Regions from separate parts of the Veillonella sp. genome, predicted to be linked through region 1. Evidence: a T-box and tRNA genes for the amino acid it is inferred to sense, from the RefSeq annotation. Region 1 holds a T-box; the other holds one or more tRNA genes.
What was found. A T-box is a leader RNA that pairs with one kind of tRNA and senses whether it is charged. The one in region 1 lies ahead of cysS (cysteine--tRNA ligase), so its partner is inferred to be a tRNA-Cys.

Region 1 (7,836 bases):
GTTCTTGTTCTGTGAAAGTATCCTCTATTTCAAGCAATACCTTCGCTTGTGACTTAGCACAAATAAACTCAGTAACAATGGTGTGCAACACTTGTACCTTGGATATATTCATTTGTACTACTCGTTCACGAACATACATGGAGTATACGGCATCGCCAATATAGGCAAGCATAACTGCATCTGCACTGAGGCACTCCTCAATAGTTCGTTTACGCAAACGAAGCGGCTCTTGTTCAAGAGCCGTCAACTTTTTTATTGCTTCATTCTTTAAGAATTGAAATTGTTTAAACTTCACGTTTTTTCCACCGTGCACCTTGAGGGGAATCCTCAATGGTAATACCGATTTCAGCCAAACGATCGCGGATACAATCAGCTAATGCCCATTGTTTTTGATCGCGACATGCTTGACGTACAGACAAGATCACTTGCATTAATTCTTCATATTCAGCAGCGTTAGCACCTGTGTTGCCTTCCCATGCTTTTTCAAGAATACCAATTACTTCTGTCATGAACTTGAAGATACGTTTTACTTCAGCAATAGCTTCTTGGCAAACAACACCTTCACGACCTGTTACAGCTTGATAGTAAATGTTGATCTCTTTAGCAAGACCGAACATGCTAGATGTTGCTAACGCAGTATTGAAGTCATCGCTCATAGCTGCTTCGAATTCTTCTTCATACTCTTTAGCTTTTTCTAATAAGTGTTGCGCTTCATCACATGGACCTGGTTCACATTTTTCAAGGTACAATAGATTTTCAATAGCAGTGCTTAATCGTTCTAAAGATTTATTTGCTTCTTCTAAACGTTCATCAGAGAAATCTAATGGACTACGATAATGTGTACTCAACAAGAAGTAGCGCAATGCATCTGGACTATATTGTTCTAAAATATCTTTTACCAAGAAGAAGTTATTCAAGGATTTAGACATTTTTTCAGAATTAATAGTAATAAAACCATTGTGTAACCAATAGCGTACAGATGGATGTTGACCAGAACAACCTTCAGATTGAGCAATTTCGTTTTCATGATGAGGGAAGATCAAATCGCTACCACCACCATGGAAGTCAAATTCTGTACCTAAATATTTTTGGCTCATCGCAGAACATTCAATATGCCAGCCTGGACGACCGTTACCCCAAGGACTTTCCCAATATGGTTCACCTGGTTTTGCTGCTTTCCATAATGCAAAATCCATAGGATTTTTCTTACGGCCATCAACTTCGATACGAGCACCGGCTTCCATATCATCTAATGTACGGCCAGATAACTCACCATAATGTTCAAATTTATCAACGCTATAATATACATCGCCATCGAGTTCATAAGCATAGCCTTTTTCAATCAATGTAGAAATCATAGCGATAATGTCTTCGATATGTGTAGAAACACGAGGATAAATATCAGCACGTTGTACACCAAGTGCATCCATTACTTCAAAATAGCTATCAATATAACGGTTTGCAATAGTATCCCAGGATACACCTTCACCATTAGATGTATTGATGATCTTATCATCTACATCTGTAAAGTTTTGTACATATGTTACTTTATAGCCTACATGTTTCATATAGCGACGAATTACGTCCCATGTTACGAATGGACGTGCATTGCCAATATGAGGATGGTTATATGGTGTAACACCACATACGTACATCTTTGCCTCACCTGGTGTTACAGGATTAAACACCTCTTTTTGGCGCGTCATAGTATTATAAACTGTAATTTCTCTCATCGTTACCGATGCCTCCATGTTCGTAAAATAAAAAAGACCCCTCATCTCATACAGAGACGATGGTCCGCGGTTCCACTCTGTTAGGTACCAATGTAGTACCCACTCATCGCATAACGGCGCGTCACCGGACAAACCTACCTATAATCGGAGTGTCAGCTCGTGAATGCATTTCGTCTACCTATCCTTGAACCCTCCCACCATCGGTTCTCGCTAAAAAGTTAGTTGTAGAGTACTTCTTTCAGTCTCAGCTATTAGTAATCATCTATATTCAGATATGTAAATATTGTATCAATTATCCTATAGAATGTCAATGAGAACAAGAAAATCCTCACCTTTCAACATATCCTGCTAGCCTATGATACATGCGTATTTCGACTATATAATTTGAAAGATGAGGACGAAGTATTACCTATTAAGCATTTTCTAATTTTTCTTGATCATCATGTTTACGGCAAATACCTGCAAAGATAGAGCCTGTAAAGTTATGGATGATAGAGAACACTGCACCTGCTACTGCTGCTTGGGGTGTAAAGTGTTTAAGTGCTAAAGATACGGATAATGCAGAGTTTTGCATTGCCACTTCAATTTGCATCGCACGACGGGAAGAAATATCGATGCTAAGGGCCTTACAAATGAAGTACGTTACTACGTAACCACTCACATTTTGTACCAAGCAAGCTACGAAGATGATGAAACCAGTTTCAGCAATTTGTTTTTGGTTTACTGCAGTTACAGCAGCCAAGATTAACAATACTGCAATAGCCGCAATTGTAGGACATACAGATTTAACAAGTTCGATTTTAGAACCGATGAAGTAATTCAATACGATACCCAAGATGATTGGTACCAATACGATTTTTACGATAGAAATAAACATCGGCATGAATTGAATTTCAATGGAAGATGTAGCACCTGCATAGAGTACAACGAATAAAGGTGTCAAAATCGGAGCCAATAATGTAGAAACAGTCGTTGCAGATACAGATAAAGGAACATTACCATTCGCAAGGAATGTCATAACATTAGAAGCTGTCCCGCCAGGACATGCACCTAACAAGATGAAGCCGATACCAATTTCCGGCGGGAAATTAAAGATAAGAGCCACCAAGAAACCTGCCAATGGCATCCATAAGAATTGGATAACAGATACAAGAATAACCTTCATTGGTTGCTTAAATACATCAAGGAAAACTTGTGCTGTTAATGTTAACCCCATGGCAAACATAACAAATTGAAGCATGTACGCAATGTACGGTGTCATCCAAGAAAATACAGTTGGTAATAAATACGCTAACACTGCCATCAATAGCACGATCCATGAAAGATAGCTATTGAATAAGTGATTAAGAGAACGAATAATACTCATAAAAGCACTCACTTTCATAATAAATAAAAATAAAAGACGCCGATTATTATAGCATTTCTATTGAATAATCTCAATATACATAAAAAAGCTCCCATAACCTCAGCTATGAGAGCTTTTATATTAACCTATATTACTATTTTGTTAAAGCGCTAACATTGTCTAAGCGATGTAAGCATTTTTCTTTACCAAGTAATGTAACGATATTATTCAAATCTGGACCATGCATTTGACCTGTTAAAGCCACACGGATTGGCATGAATACGAATTTACCTTTCAAAGCAGTTTCTTTCATAACAGCTTTAATCGTTGCTTTTACAACGTCAGGTGTAATTTCATCAAGTTCTGCCAATGCATTACGGAATGCTCCTAGAACTGTTGGTGCTGTTTCTTCATTCAATACAGCACGCAATTCCTCTTCGTGACCTTCTTCAAGGAAAACTGTTTCACCCATGAACATGCCTACATGATCTTTAATTTGGGCACCATAGCTAATATGATCACGGAATGTAGAGCATAACAATGTCAACCAATCAATATCCGCTTGATTTAAGCTATCTGGAGCCAAACCAACCTCTTTCAAATGAGGTAAGCAAAGATGGAATAACTCTTCATCGCTCAAGTTTTTCATGTAATGGAAGTTGATATGGTTCAATTTATCAATGTCGAATACGGCAGGGTTCTTAGCTACGCGATCCATAGAGAAGGCTTGAATCAATTCATCTTGTGTAAAGAACTCTTCTTCCCCTTCTGGAGCCCAACCTAGAAGCGCTAAGAAGTTTACAAGTGCTTCTGGCAAGTAGCCTAATTGTTTGTATTGTTCAACAGAAGTAGCACCATGACGTTTGGACATTTTCTTGTAATCTTTACCAAGAATCAAGGAAATATGGCCAAACTTAGGTACTTCCCAACCTAAAGCTTCATAAATAGCCATTTGACGTGGTGTATTAGATAAATGTTCCTCTGCACGAATAACGTGAGTAATGCCCATCATATGATCGTCCATTACTACTGCAAAGTTATATACAGGAATACCATCGGATTTAACGATAACGAAGTCACCTACACCGTTGGACTCAAAAGATACATGGCCACGTACCATATCGTCGAAAGCATATGTTTTATTCAAAGGAACGCGTAAGCGAATTGTTGGTTTACGACCTTCTGCAATATATTTAGCCTTAGTTTCTTCGTCTAAGTGTTGGCAATGACCATTATATTTAGGTGTTTCGCCACGATCCATTTGTTCTTGACGAACAGCATCTAATTCTTCTGGTGTACAGTAGCACTCATAAGCTTTGCCTTCGTCTAATAAGCGTTGTGTTACTTCTTTATATAAATCGAGACGTTCTGTTTGACGGTAAGGGCCATTGTCGCCACCTACATCAATACCTTCATCCCAGTTCATGCCAAGCCATTGTAAGGAAGCTTTGATATTTTCTTCACTTTCACGTGTGGAACGAGCCAAATCTGTATCTTCAATACGCAATACAAATGTGCCTTTTTCCTTACGTGCTAATAGCCAGTTAAACAAAGCAGAACGAGCACCACCAATATGGAATGGACCCGTAGGGCTTGGAGCAAAACGAACTTTCATGGAACTCATGATTATACCTCTCCTTCATATACAGAAACGACAGCTTGTGCAGCAATGCCTTCGCGGCGCCCAATAGCACCCAGCATTTCGTTTGTTGTCGCTTTAATACTAATACGTTCTAATGGTATTTCTAAAACAGATTGTAAATTCGCCTTCATCATATCGATGTGCGGCTTTAATTTAGGTGTCTCCGAAATAACCATAATATCTATATTATAGGCTTGTAACCCACGTTCTTTCAATAAGGAATTAACCTTTTCTAGTAAAAGCATACTAGAAATCCCTTTATACTGGTCATCTTCAGGCGGGAAATAATATCCAATATCTCGTAAACCTGCAGCACCTAACATGGCATCCATCAATGCATGAATGAGAACATCCGCATCGGAATGACCATCAGGACCAAGTTCAGATTCGATATGAACACCGCCAAGAATACAAGGGCGACCTGCTTTTAATTGATGAATATCATAACCAAATCCAACGCGCATACGTGTATCCTCAATTCCTAAATATCGTTTAGCTACTGCAATATCATTCGGTGTTGTTACCTTTATATTACAATAGTCTCCTTCAACTATATGTACAGGCTTTCCTATATACTCTACTAAAGATACATCATCTGTGCCAAGATACTTTGTTTCATAAGCCGCTTGATGAGCCTCTACAAACAAGTCTTTTTGAAAGCCTTGTGGCGTTTGAATTTGATATAACTCACTACGATGTAATGTTTCCAAAACATTATGATCTGTATCAACCCGTTTAATGGTATCCGTAGCCGGAACACCTACAGTAGCTGCACCATGGATATTAGCCGCCTCAGCTACATCACTAAACAGCTTAGTAGAAGCTAAAGGTCGCGCCCCATCATGAACAAGAACTATATTAGTATCCTCTGATACAGCCTTGAGTCCACATGCTACAGAATCTTGACGCTCTTTTCCACCTAGCACTATATGAACTGGAACAGTCAAATCCAACTCTTGAATATGTTTTGTCATATATTCTTGTTCGCCTTCGGCTACAACAAGAATAATCTCTTTCAAACCTTCAATATTTGCCACATTTTGCAATGTACGCTGAATGATAGAGAATCGTCCTAAAGGGATAAATATCTTATTTTCTTTATACCCCATGCGGCGCCCCGCACCAGCGGCGAGAACAATACAACTAATTACCTTGTCCATTTTGTCCTCCATCTACACGAGCAAAGATCATGCGACCTGCACTAGTTTGTAATATGGATGTAACCATTACCTCTACAGTTTGCCCCACATAAGGTTTACCATCTTCAACAACAATCATGGTACCATCATCGAGATAAGCAACACCTTGGTGTACTTCCTTGCCTTCTTTCATAATTTGCACGCGAATCCATTCGCCTGCAATGAGGGCCGGTTTCAGTACATTGGCTAGTTCATTCAGATTAAGCACCTCAATGCCTTGCACTCGAGCCACCTTATTTAAGTTGAAGTCATTAGTCATCAACTTCCACTGCTTATCCAAAGCAAGACGCATTAATTTAGAATCTACTTCTGTAAGATCATCATAATCATCTTCTATCACTTCAATGGCTACCTTGTTAGCATCTTGCATCTCTTTCAAAATATCGAGGCCACGACGACCGCGATTTCTCTTTGTAGCATCAGCAGAGTCAGAAATAATTTGTAACTCATTCAATACAAAGAGGGGAACCATTAGAGGGCCTTCAATAAATCCTGTATTACATAGTTCCTTAATACGTCCATCAATAATAACAGATGTATCTAGTAGTTTTGGTGTGCTCGTAGTTTTATCAGATTTATGAGTAGAGAACATTTTAAAACGACTTGTTTTTTTAGTGCCATCTCCACTCCATTGTTGTACATAGTTATTGTACATTTCAGGGCCTTTACGAGCCATAATTTTAAGGCCACTATATCCAAAGATAGCACTCAATATAATAGGAATATATGGACCTATAATAGGTACTTGATTGAATGCAACACCAATTAAATTTGCAATAATAAGACCGAATAATAAACCGATGGTGCCTGCAATCAATTCTTGATTTGGAATATGAGTAAGAATGCGTTCTAAACGTTTAGCAATGACTAAGCCTTGCTTTAAAATAAATGAAGAAATTAAATACCCAATAATAACGCCTAATAGAGTACCAAAAATCAATACTGAAATACGTGCAATGGTTAATGACATATCCCCAAAGGACTCAAAGTGAGAAACCAAATATGGGTCGATAATAGGTGCTAAGCTATCCATTCCAACATAGGCCGCTGTGCCCACAAGAATAGCTATTACATAGCGCAATATCCGATAAATCATTACATCACCTCCTAATTAAGAAAATACCAACTTCATTGCCTCTTGAATAGATTTAACGCCTCTAATCTTGATAGAACTATCATTATCCTTGATTTGTTTGTAATTGCCTTCAGGGATAATAAACTTTTTAAAGCCTAATTTCTTAGCTTCATTGATACGCTGTTCAATACGTGGAATGCTACGAACATTACCAGTGAGCCCTACTTCACCTAAAATGACCATATCGGTAGGAACAATACGATTTTTTAAATTAGATACGATAGCAACGGCCATAGACAAGTCACAAGCCGGTTCATTTACCTTGAGACCACCAATAACGTTAACGTACACGTCCTTATTACCTAACGTAAAACCACAACGTTTTTCTAATACTGCCAAAAGTACTATTAAACGATTAAGGTCATAACCGATTGCAGTTCTTCTAGGCATACCAAAAGCAGTCGTAACAACAAGGCTTTGTACCTCTACAAGAATAGGCCGAACTCCTTCAAGATAAATCATAACTGCGCTGCCGCTTTCCTCATCAGATCGTTCTGCCAATAAGGAAGCTGATGGATTAGATAACTCTTGTAACCCTTCCTCAACCATGGCAAAGATACCTGTTTCAGATGTAGAGCCAAAACGATTCTTAATAGAGCGCAAAATACGGAATTGGTAAGACCGTTCACCTTCAAAGTAAAGTACTACATCCACCATATGTTCTAACATACGGGGCCCTGCAATATTACCTTCCTTAGTAACATGTCCAATAATTACCGTTGGGATATTTCGTTCTTTACAGAAGCGAAGGAGTCGAGATGTACATTCTCGCACTTGGCTTA
Region 2 (7,836 bases), 200 kb from region 1:
AAAATCTTTGGTTCCATAATCACAGTACATTTTATAAACGGGCTGTTATCATTGGGGCTGGTCTATTAGGTAGAAATCTAACAGTTCTTTTAGAACAAGCTGGATTCTCTGTTAAGGTTATTGAAAAAGATTTTAACCGCTGTGAAAAACTTGCTAATCTTGTAGATAAGTCTATGGTTATCAATGGAGATGCTACAGACTTTGACCTTTTAGAAGCAGAAGAAATTGCAGATAGTGATGTTATAATTGCTGTTACAGATGATGATAAGCTCAACTTGCTCGTTGCTCTTGTAGGCAAGCATATGGGCATACCAAAGACAGTTGTGCGCGTAGGTCGACCTGAATACATTATGCTTATGGAACAAGTGGGAATTGATGTGGTATTCTCGCCACGTTTATTTACAGCGAGTCAAATTTTACGTTTCGTGCGTAGTGGAGAAGGTGTTTTATCTATTTCGACCTTTGAAGGTGGAAAAGCGGAATCTATAGAGGTTGCCATTACAAGTGAATCACCTGTGGCTGGTAAACAATTAAAGGACATCCGTTTACCAGGGAAGGCGTTAGTTGGTGTAATTTTACGTGGAGATGAAGCCATCGTACCACGTGGTAATACTGAAATCTTAGATGGAGATCACATTGTTCTATTTGCGTTACCTGAATCTGTAAGTAAATTACTTAAATATCTTACCTAGTATGGAGGGACTATGCGCATTCAAATTGTCATGTCCTTAGTGGGGCGATTATTATATATCTTTGGGATTTTTACATTAATTCCTTTTATATATGGTATTGTATTTGAAACTGCATATTGGTCGTTTTTGGTTACTACTGGTATTTCATTTGGCTTAGGTGGACTTTTATCTTATTATGGTCATGAAACTCAAAGCTTTAGTCTTCGTGATGGGTTTTTAGTTGTATCATCTACATGGATATTAACAATTATCTTAGGTTCCTTACCATTTATTCTTAGTGGTATATTAACCAATGTATTTGATGCTCTATTTGAAGCTACATCAGGGATTACAGCAACTGGTGCTACAATTATTAATAGCGTAGATGATTTACCTAAGACATATGTTTTATGGCGTGGATTAATGCACTGGATTGGTGGGATGGGGATTATTGTCCTTATTTTATCGTTCTTAAAGAACTTAGGTGCAGATGCAGCTCATATGTTTAATGCAGAAGCATCGGTACCAAAACCTGGTGTTGTTATGCCTCGTATTCAATCAATGGCCAGTAAACTTTGGCGTTTATATGTTGCTTTTACCGCCATTTGTTTCGTTATGCTATGGGCTGGTGGTATAGAGCCTTTTGATGCATTAAATTATGCATTTTCCATTATTGCTACAGGTGGTTTTGCACCTACATCTGCAGGTACATTTATTTATGAACAAAGCAACTATATCTGTTTTGTATTTATATTTTTCATGATACTTGCTGGTGGTAATTTTGCAGTATATTATAATGCACTGCAAAGAGGCATTCGTGTTTTGATTGATGATTTTGAAACACGTATGTATTGGCTAGTTATTTTTATTGGAATTGCTATAGTATCAATTTCGATGGTAGTACAATCAAATATTAATGATCCAATTCAAATCTTTAGAGATGTTTCCTTTAATTATGTATCGATTCAAACTGGTAGTGGATTTGCTGTAAGCGATTATGATTTATGGCCAGCCGCTGCACAGATGATGTTATTTATTTCATCATTTTTTGGTGGTTGTAGTGGTTCTACAACAGGGGGCGTAAAAATTATTCGCCTCATTATTCTAATTAAGAGCAGCATTATTTATTTAAGAAAATCAATTCATCCGGAGATGGTACAAGTCGTGCGCATTAATGGTAAACCGATGCCTACTAAATGGATACAGATGTCACAGCAATTTTTATTTTTATATTTAATGATTTACGTTATATCTGTTTTCCTTATGACTTGTTCTGGAATGTCTACTTATGATGCGATGCAAATTATAACAGCTTTTCTTAGTAATGTAGGCATTGGATTTGGTGGTTTTGGGCCTACAGATGCCTTTGGTAGTATGTCTGATAGTGCTAAATGCGTAGCAATGGCAGACATGTTATTAGGTCGTTTGGAATTATTTACAATTCTTGTTATGCTTCATCCTCAATTCTGGGAAGGGTATTTTATAAAAAAACAATCTGCTAAACGGTATCGTATCCTATAGGAGGGCGAATAATATGAATATTATAAAACGCCCTCTAGGGCTTTATAAAGCAAATTGTTATGTATTAATTAAAGATGGAAAATCTCTTATTATTGATCCCGGGTTTCATAGTAAGCATATAATTGAAATGGTAGGAGATTCTGAGCCTATAGCAGTATTATTAACACATGGTCATTGTGATCATGTGTCGGCTCTTGATGAGGTTTGTGAGTATTATAATATTCCTGCTTATTTACATCCTTTGGATCAAGAGTTATTACAACTAATCCGACGTAGACCTAGTGTATATAAAAAGAAGATGTACACGAATTGTAAAGATTTAGTGGCCGGTAAATTAGAAGTAGGGCCTTTTAAAATAATCGTACATCATACACCAGGCCATAGTGCTGGCTCAGTTTGTTTGGAGATTGGTGGACATCTATTTTCTGGAGATACTTTATTCAAACAAAATGTAGGAAATACCGACAACTATAAGAGTAATCCCCGTGATTTAATCATTAGTTTGAAGCATATATTAACGTTGTCAAAGGATTTAATTGTCGAACCAGGACATAAAGAATCTACAACATTAAAAGATGAAGAAGAATTCATCAAAAATATTGTAGGATAGTGTTGACAAAAGTCCTGATAACCGATATACTAAGCAAGTACTTTGGATACGGCCCCGTGGTGTAGCGGTTAACATGTCGCCCTGTCACGGCGAAGATCGTCAGTTCAAATCTGATCGGGGTCGCCATTCATGCCTCGGTAGCTCAGTTGGTAGAGCAACGGACTGAAAATCCGTGTGTCGACAGTTCGATTCTGTCCTGAGGCACCATGTACATGCGGGAATAGCTCAGCGGTAGAGCACCGCCTTGCCAAGGCGGGGGTCGCGAGTTCGAATCTCGTTTCCCGCTCCAACTTTATATGGCGGCATAGCCAAGCGGTAAGGCAGAGGTCTGCAAAACCTTTATTCCCCAGTTCGATTCTGGGTGCCGCCTCCACAATCGTTACCCATGCCGGGGTGGCGGAACAGGCAGACGCAACGGACTTAAAATCCGTCGGTTGGAAACAACCGTACCGGTTCGATTCCGGTCCTCGGCACCAATTAAGACTAACTTCGGTTAGTCTTTTTTCTTATGTAAATCTAGATTTTAAATGTGTATAATTTAAAAATATGAGAGTGCGTTTGTTATTAGAATGGCATATTTCAAATACGATTCTCTATGTTTAATAATGTTATGAATAATAAAGCAAAATTATTAATTAGTGAATGTTTATGTGGCGTATCCTGTCGTTATGATGGGAAAGACAATCTTATAGAACAGTTACCACTGTTAAAGGATACTTTTGATCTAGTAACCGTATGTCCAGAAGTATTAGGTGGTCTTACCATACCTCGAGATCCTGCGGAACGACAAGGTAAACGTGTATGTACGGCTAATGGAACTGATGTAACCACAGAATTCCATAAAGGAGCTCAAATTGCATTGCATATAGCAATTCAACGGGGATGTAAGCAGGCTCTAATGAAAGCAAAAAGTCCTAGTTGCGGTTATAAGCGTATTTATGATGGTACCTTTAGTAAAACCCTGCGAGAGGGGCACGGATGTACTGTAGAGGCCTTATTAATGAATAATATAGAGGTTTATACGGAAGAAGAAATTGACTTATTAATGGAACAAAAAAAGAGATGAGTTTTTAACTCATCTCTTTTTTCGTGTTAATGAAACCTAAACTACTTTATACTAACATAATAAAAATGCTTTTATATTACTAGAAATGTTAAAGTTTATTTTCCTGCGTTTACAGGATCATTAGTTAATGGTTGTTCCCCTAGTAAGGTAGTTAGGTTATGTAAATTGAATCGATATTTACCATTACTAAAGTCTCTTGTTGCATCATACCGTTGATTAGGTGCGTGCATAAGACCAATCAATGTGTCATATAGTAAATCATTTGTAAAGTATTGATGTTCGTGTTTAGAGAGTTCTTCTGCTGTTTGAGGATACTCAGCACGATATTGAGGTGATAAATATATCCAGAATGGAATATGAGTCATAACAAAGTCAAATGTATCTGGATTATGAGATTTATCTAAACTTTCACCGTGGTCAGAGAAATACACCATGGCTTGCAAGTTTAATTTTTCCTTACCATAAGTATAAATTTGTTGTAATAACCAGTCTGTATAAAGTTGGCTATTAGCATATGCTTCTTGACCATCTGGATATGGGCCCTGTTTCCATTTACTAAATTCATGTGGATAACGGTCGTTGTAGTAAATATGACTACCCATGATATGAATGACGATGAAGTTATTTTTACTTGGATCAACAGACTGTAATAATGGTAAGAGTGATTCATCATAGCGATCAGAGAAAGCATAAGATTCATGTGACCATTTAGTGGTGTCTGCTGTTTTAGCCATTAATGAAATAGCTGTATCATATTCACCAAATACACCTTGGTTACTAAACCAAGAAGTAGTATATCCAGCTTTTTTAGCAACATCTAAAATATTTGCAGAATCGAGGAACGGTTTATCATCATATTGATTACGTTCTGATAAAGCACGTTCGAGGGTAGGTACTGTTTGTACGTATGATGAATATGCGTTATCAAAGAAGACAAAATCTTTATTATCTGCACGCATAGTACCTTGCCATGGCGTATCATCATAAGGGAAGTTTGGATTATATACCTTCATATAATCACGAGAACTAGATTCACCGATGACTAATATGATAGTACCTGGTGTTTTATTAGCAGAAGTTTCCTTTGTATCCAAATTGAAGGAATCGAATACTAAATGATGGTTATCATTATATTGTTGCATTTGTTTTACATAGTCGCCAGCTGCAATCCAGTTTGCTACAATACATGTTTTCGGGAATAAGAAGAATGGTACGTATACTAAGAATGCTACTATGGATGCAATGAGCAATGTAGAGCGCATAGGTCGTGTAGTATTTAAGTTTACTACCGCTTTCATTCCTAGATTAGACCAATAGAGTAGATAGGTCCATATTACAAGGCCAATACCAACAGCGATAAGACCAGGAATACCAGCAGCATTTTTTAAGAAACCAAATGCTTCTTCAGGATTTGTCATGTATACTGCTAGTAAACTAGCTGGCGTTAAACAATGCCATGTAGTTAGATAGTATCCTATTTGTAAGAATGGGATAAGGCTCAATATCATGGTAATAATTGCCATGATTAATGATGTAGTTTTATGGAGACGATTCGTTTGGTTCAGTAAAAATTGAATCCCCGATAAACCCATAAAGATTAATAAGCCAAATAAAAAATCATTAGCAAATTCATAAAAATATAAAGGTTTTACATAGGACCAGTGGAACAAAAGTGGGAATGTAAGGGCCCAAAGAATACCGACTAAGCCATATCCCAAAAATGGTCTATGAAAAACGGTACATCCCATAAAATATTGAAATAAAAAAGTACCTACAATTGTTGGTACTGCTAAAATCGTTATATCTTCAACATCTAGACCTAGTGTAATAGGTTCATAGATGAAAAATAGAGCTATATATAAAGCAATACCAATGATACCAAAGCGAAAGATGGGGTTTCTCCCAATTTGCTTTAAATTAGATGACATAATAAATCCCCTCTTGAAGGAATACACAATAATTTATTTCTATAATATATAATAATTACTATAATAAAGATAGCAGATGACTGTAAAAAAAACAATTATTTGAAAGTACTACTATAAATGCTTTATAATTATATAGTTAAAGTATATTTTCTAAGGATTGGGGTTTATGGGAGATTATAATTATAAGTTGGATGTCTTTGAAGGCCCTTTGGACTTGCTTTTGCATCTTATTGAAAAACATAAAATAGAAATCACCGATATTCCTATCGTTGAAATTACGAGTCAATACCTAGAATATTTAGATAATTGGAATCACTTTGATATTCATTATAGTAGTGAGTTTCTTGTAATGGCTTCTACTTTGTTACAGATTAAATCGCGTATGCTATTACCTAAAGCTGAACCTGAGCCAGAAGATGCTGAAGATCCACGTGATGAATTGGTAGCTAAATTAGTAGAGTTTAAAAAAATCAAAGATTTTACAGCTATACTGATGGAACGTACGGCTGTATCCGCCAATATATTTAGTAGACCTGAAGAAACAAGCGTACTTGGGTTAGATAATGTATATAATTTAGAACTTTCCCGATTATATGAGATTTTTTATCAGACCATAAAACGCGCTAAGGAATTACCTGAAGAGGAGCCTATTCGCGAGGTCAAGGTTGAAAAAGACAGTTATAGTCTAGAGGATATGATTTTGTCTTTATCTAGTCGAGTACGACGTGGTGAAAGTTTATATTTTAGGGAGTTATTAATAGCAATTGAAACAAAAAGTGGTATGGTAACAATCTTTATGGCTGTTTTAGAATTGTTGAAGCAACAAGTTATGGAAATGCGCTATGAAGAGGATGATATTATATTCACTGCAGCCTTAGAAGGTACCGTATAGAAAGGGGGCTATATGAGCTTACCAACAATGCATTTAGAGGCCGTGTTGTTCTCAGCGGCAAAACCTATATCAATAGAAATGCTTGAAGAAGTATTTGAACTTTCAAAAGAGGAAGTACAAGATTATATAGATACATTACAACGGGAACTAGAAGAGCAAAATCGCGGCATCCGTTTGAGAGTATCTGGAGCAGGTATTGAGTTAGTTAGTGCCATGGAAAGTGCTGACTATGTAGGTCATATCCGTAAGAGAGAAGATAAATTATCTAATGCAGCGATGGAAACATTAGCTGTCATAGCCTATAAACAACCTATAACTAAAGCTGAAATTGAAGAAATCCGCGGTGTAAATAGTGATAAGATTATTAAACAATTACTCACTCGATCTCTTATTGCGGAACTAGGTCATAAAGATACTGTAGGAAGACCTATTCTTTACGGAACAACTGACGAGTTTTTAAGAAGTGCTGGCGTAGAATCTATTGAAGCTTTACATCAAGAAGTTTCAGAAACAGAAGGATAATATGGAACGATTACAAAAATTTATTGCTAGTTGTGGTGTAGCATCACGACGCAAGGCAGAAGAATTAATTACGGAGGGGAAAGTTCAGGTTAATGGCCGCAAGGTAACTGAGCTGGGCGTTAAAATTGACCCTCAAAAAGATAAGGTTAAGGTTAATGGCCAATTATTGGCGCAAGAAAAGCCTGTATATTATTTATTAAATAAGCCAAAAGGCGTTATTACATCGGTATCTGATCCTCAAGGTCGAGAAACTGTTTTAGATTATATCAAAAATGAATCTAAACGCATTTATCCTATTGGTCGTCTCGATTTATATACTGAAGGTTTATTATTACTTACCAATGATGGTGAGTTAGCACAAAACTTAACTCATCCGTCTAAGGGCGTAGAAAAAACATATGAGGTGCGTATTAAGGGCCGTGTTCGTGATGAAGATTTACAGGTTATTGCCAATGGTGTAGCACTGGAAGATGGTATAACAGCTCCTGCAACAATTGTAGATCTCGGTTTTGATGATCATAATGGTGTTCATGAAGTAGAAATTACAATCCATGAAGGTCGTAATCGCCAAGTTCGTCGTATGTTTGAACACTTTGGGTACCGTATTCATAACTTAAAACGAATTG

Region 2: it encodes a tRNA-Cys, which carries the amino acid that the T-box ahead of cysS (cysteine--tRNA ligase) is inferred to sense. The anticodon was not compared.

Annotation. Positions count from the first base shown of each region.
Region 1 covers NZ_JBGKFB010000001.1:1,877,306-1,885,141, forward strand. Annotated here, with positions in the region: gene ACDF53_RS08680 (Mini-ribonuclease 3) at 1-295, opposite strand, end outside; gene cysS (cysteine--tRNA ligase) at 285-1,733, opposite strand; T-box leader at 1,783-1,988, opposite strand; gene ACDF53_RS08690 (bile acid:sodium symporter family protein) at 2,146-3,099, opposite strand; gene gltX (glutamate--tRNA ligase) at 3,233-4,702, opposite strand; gene ispD (2-C-methyl-D-erythritol 4-phosphate cytidylyltransferase) at 4,705-5,880, opposite strand; gene ACDF53_RS08705 (PIN/TRAM domain-containing protein) at 5,864-7,015, opposite strand; gene radA (DNA repair protein RadA) at 7,031-7,836, opposite strand, start outside.
Region 2 covers NZ_JBGKFB010000001.1:1,682,241-1,690,076, forward strand. Annotated here, with positions in the region: gene trkA (Trk system potassium transporter TrkA) at 1-692, shown strand, start outside; gene ACDF53_RS07720 (TrkH family potassium uptake protein) at 705-2,192, shown strand; gene ACDF53_RS07725 (MBL fold metallo-hydrolase) at 2,206-2,802, shown strand; tRNA gene ACDF53_RS07730 (tRNA-Asp) at 2,853-2,928, shown strand; tRNA gene ACDF53_RS07735 (tRNA-Phe) at 2,934-3,009, shown strand; tRNA gene ACDF53_RS07740 (tRNA-Gly) at 3,017-3,091, shown strand; tRNA gene ACDF53_RS07745 (tRNA-Cys) at 3,101-3,175, shown strand; tRNA gene ACDF53_RS07750 (tRNA-Leu) at 3,190-3,278, shown strand; gene ACDF53_RS07755 (DUF523 domain-containing protein) at 3,413-3,868, shown strand; gene ACDF53_RS07760 (phosphoethanolamine transferase) at 3,964-5,796, opposite strand; gene ACDF53_RS07765 (ScpA family protein) at 5,963-6,688, shown strand; gene scpB (SMC-Scp complex subunit ScpB) at 6,701-7,210, shown strand; gene ACDF53_RS07775 (pseudouridine synthase) at 7,212-7,836, shown strand, end outside.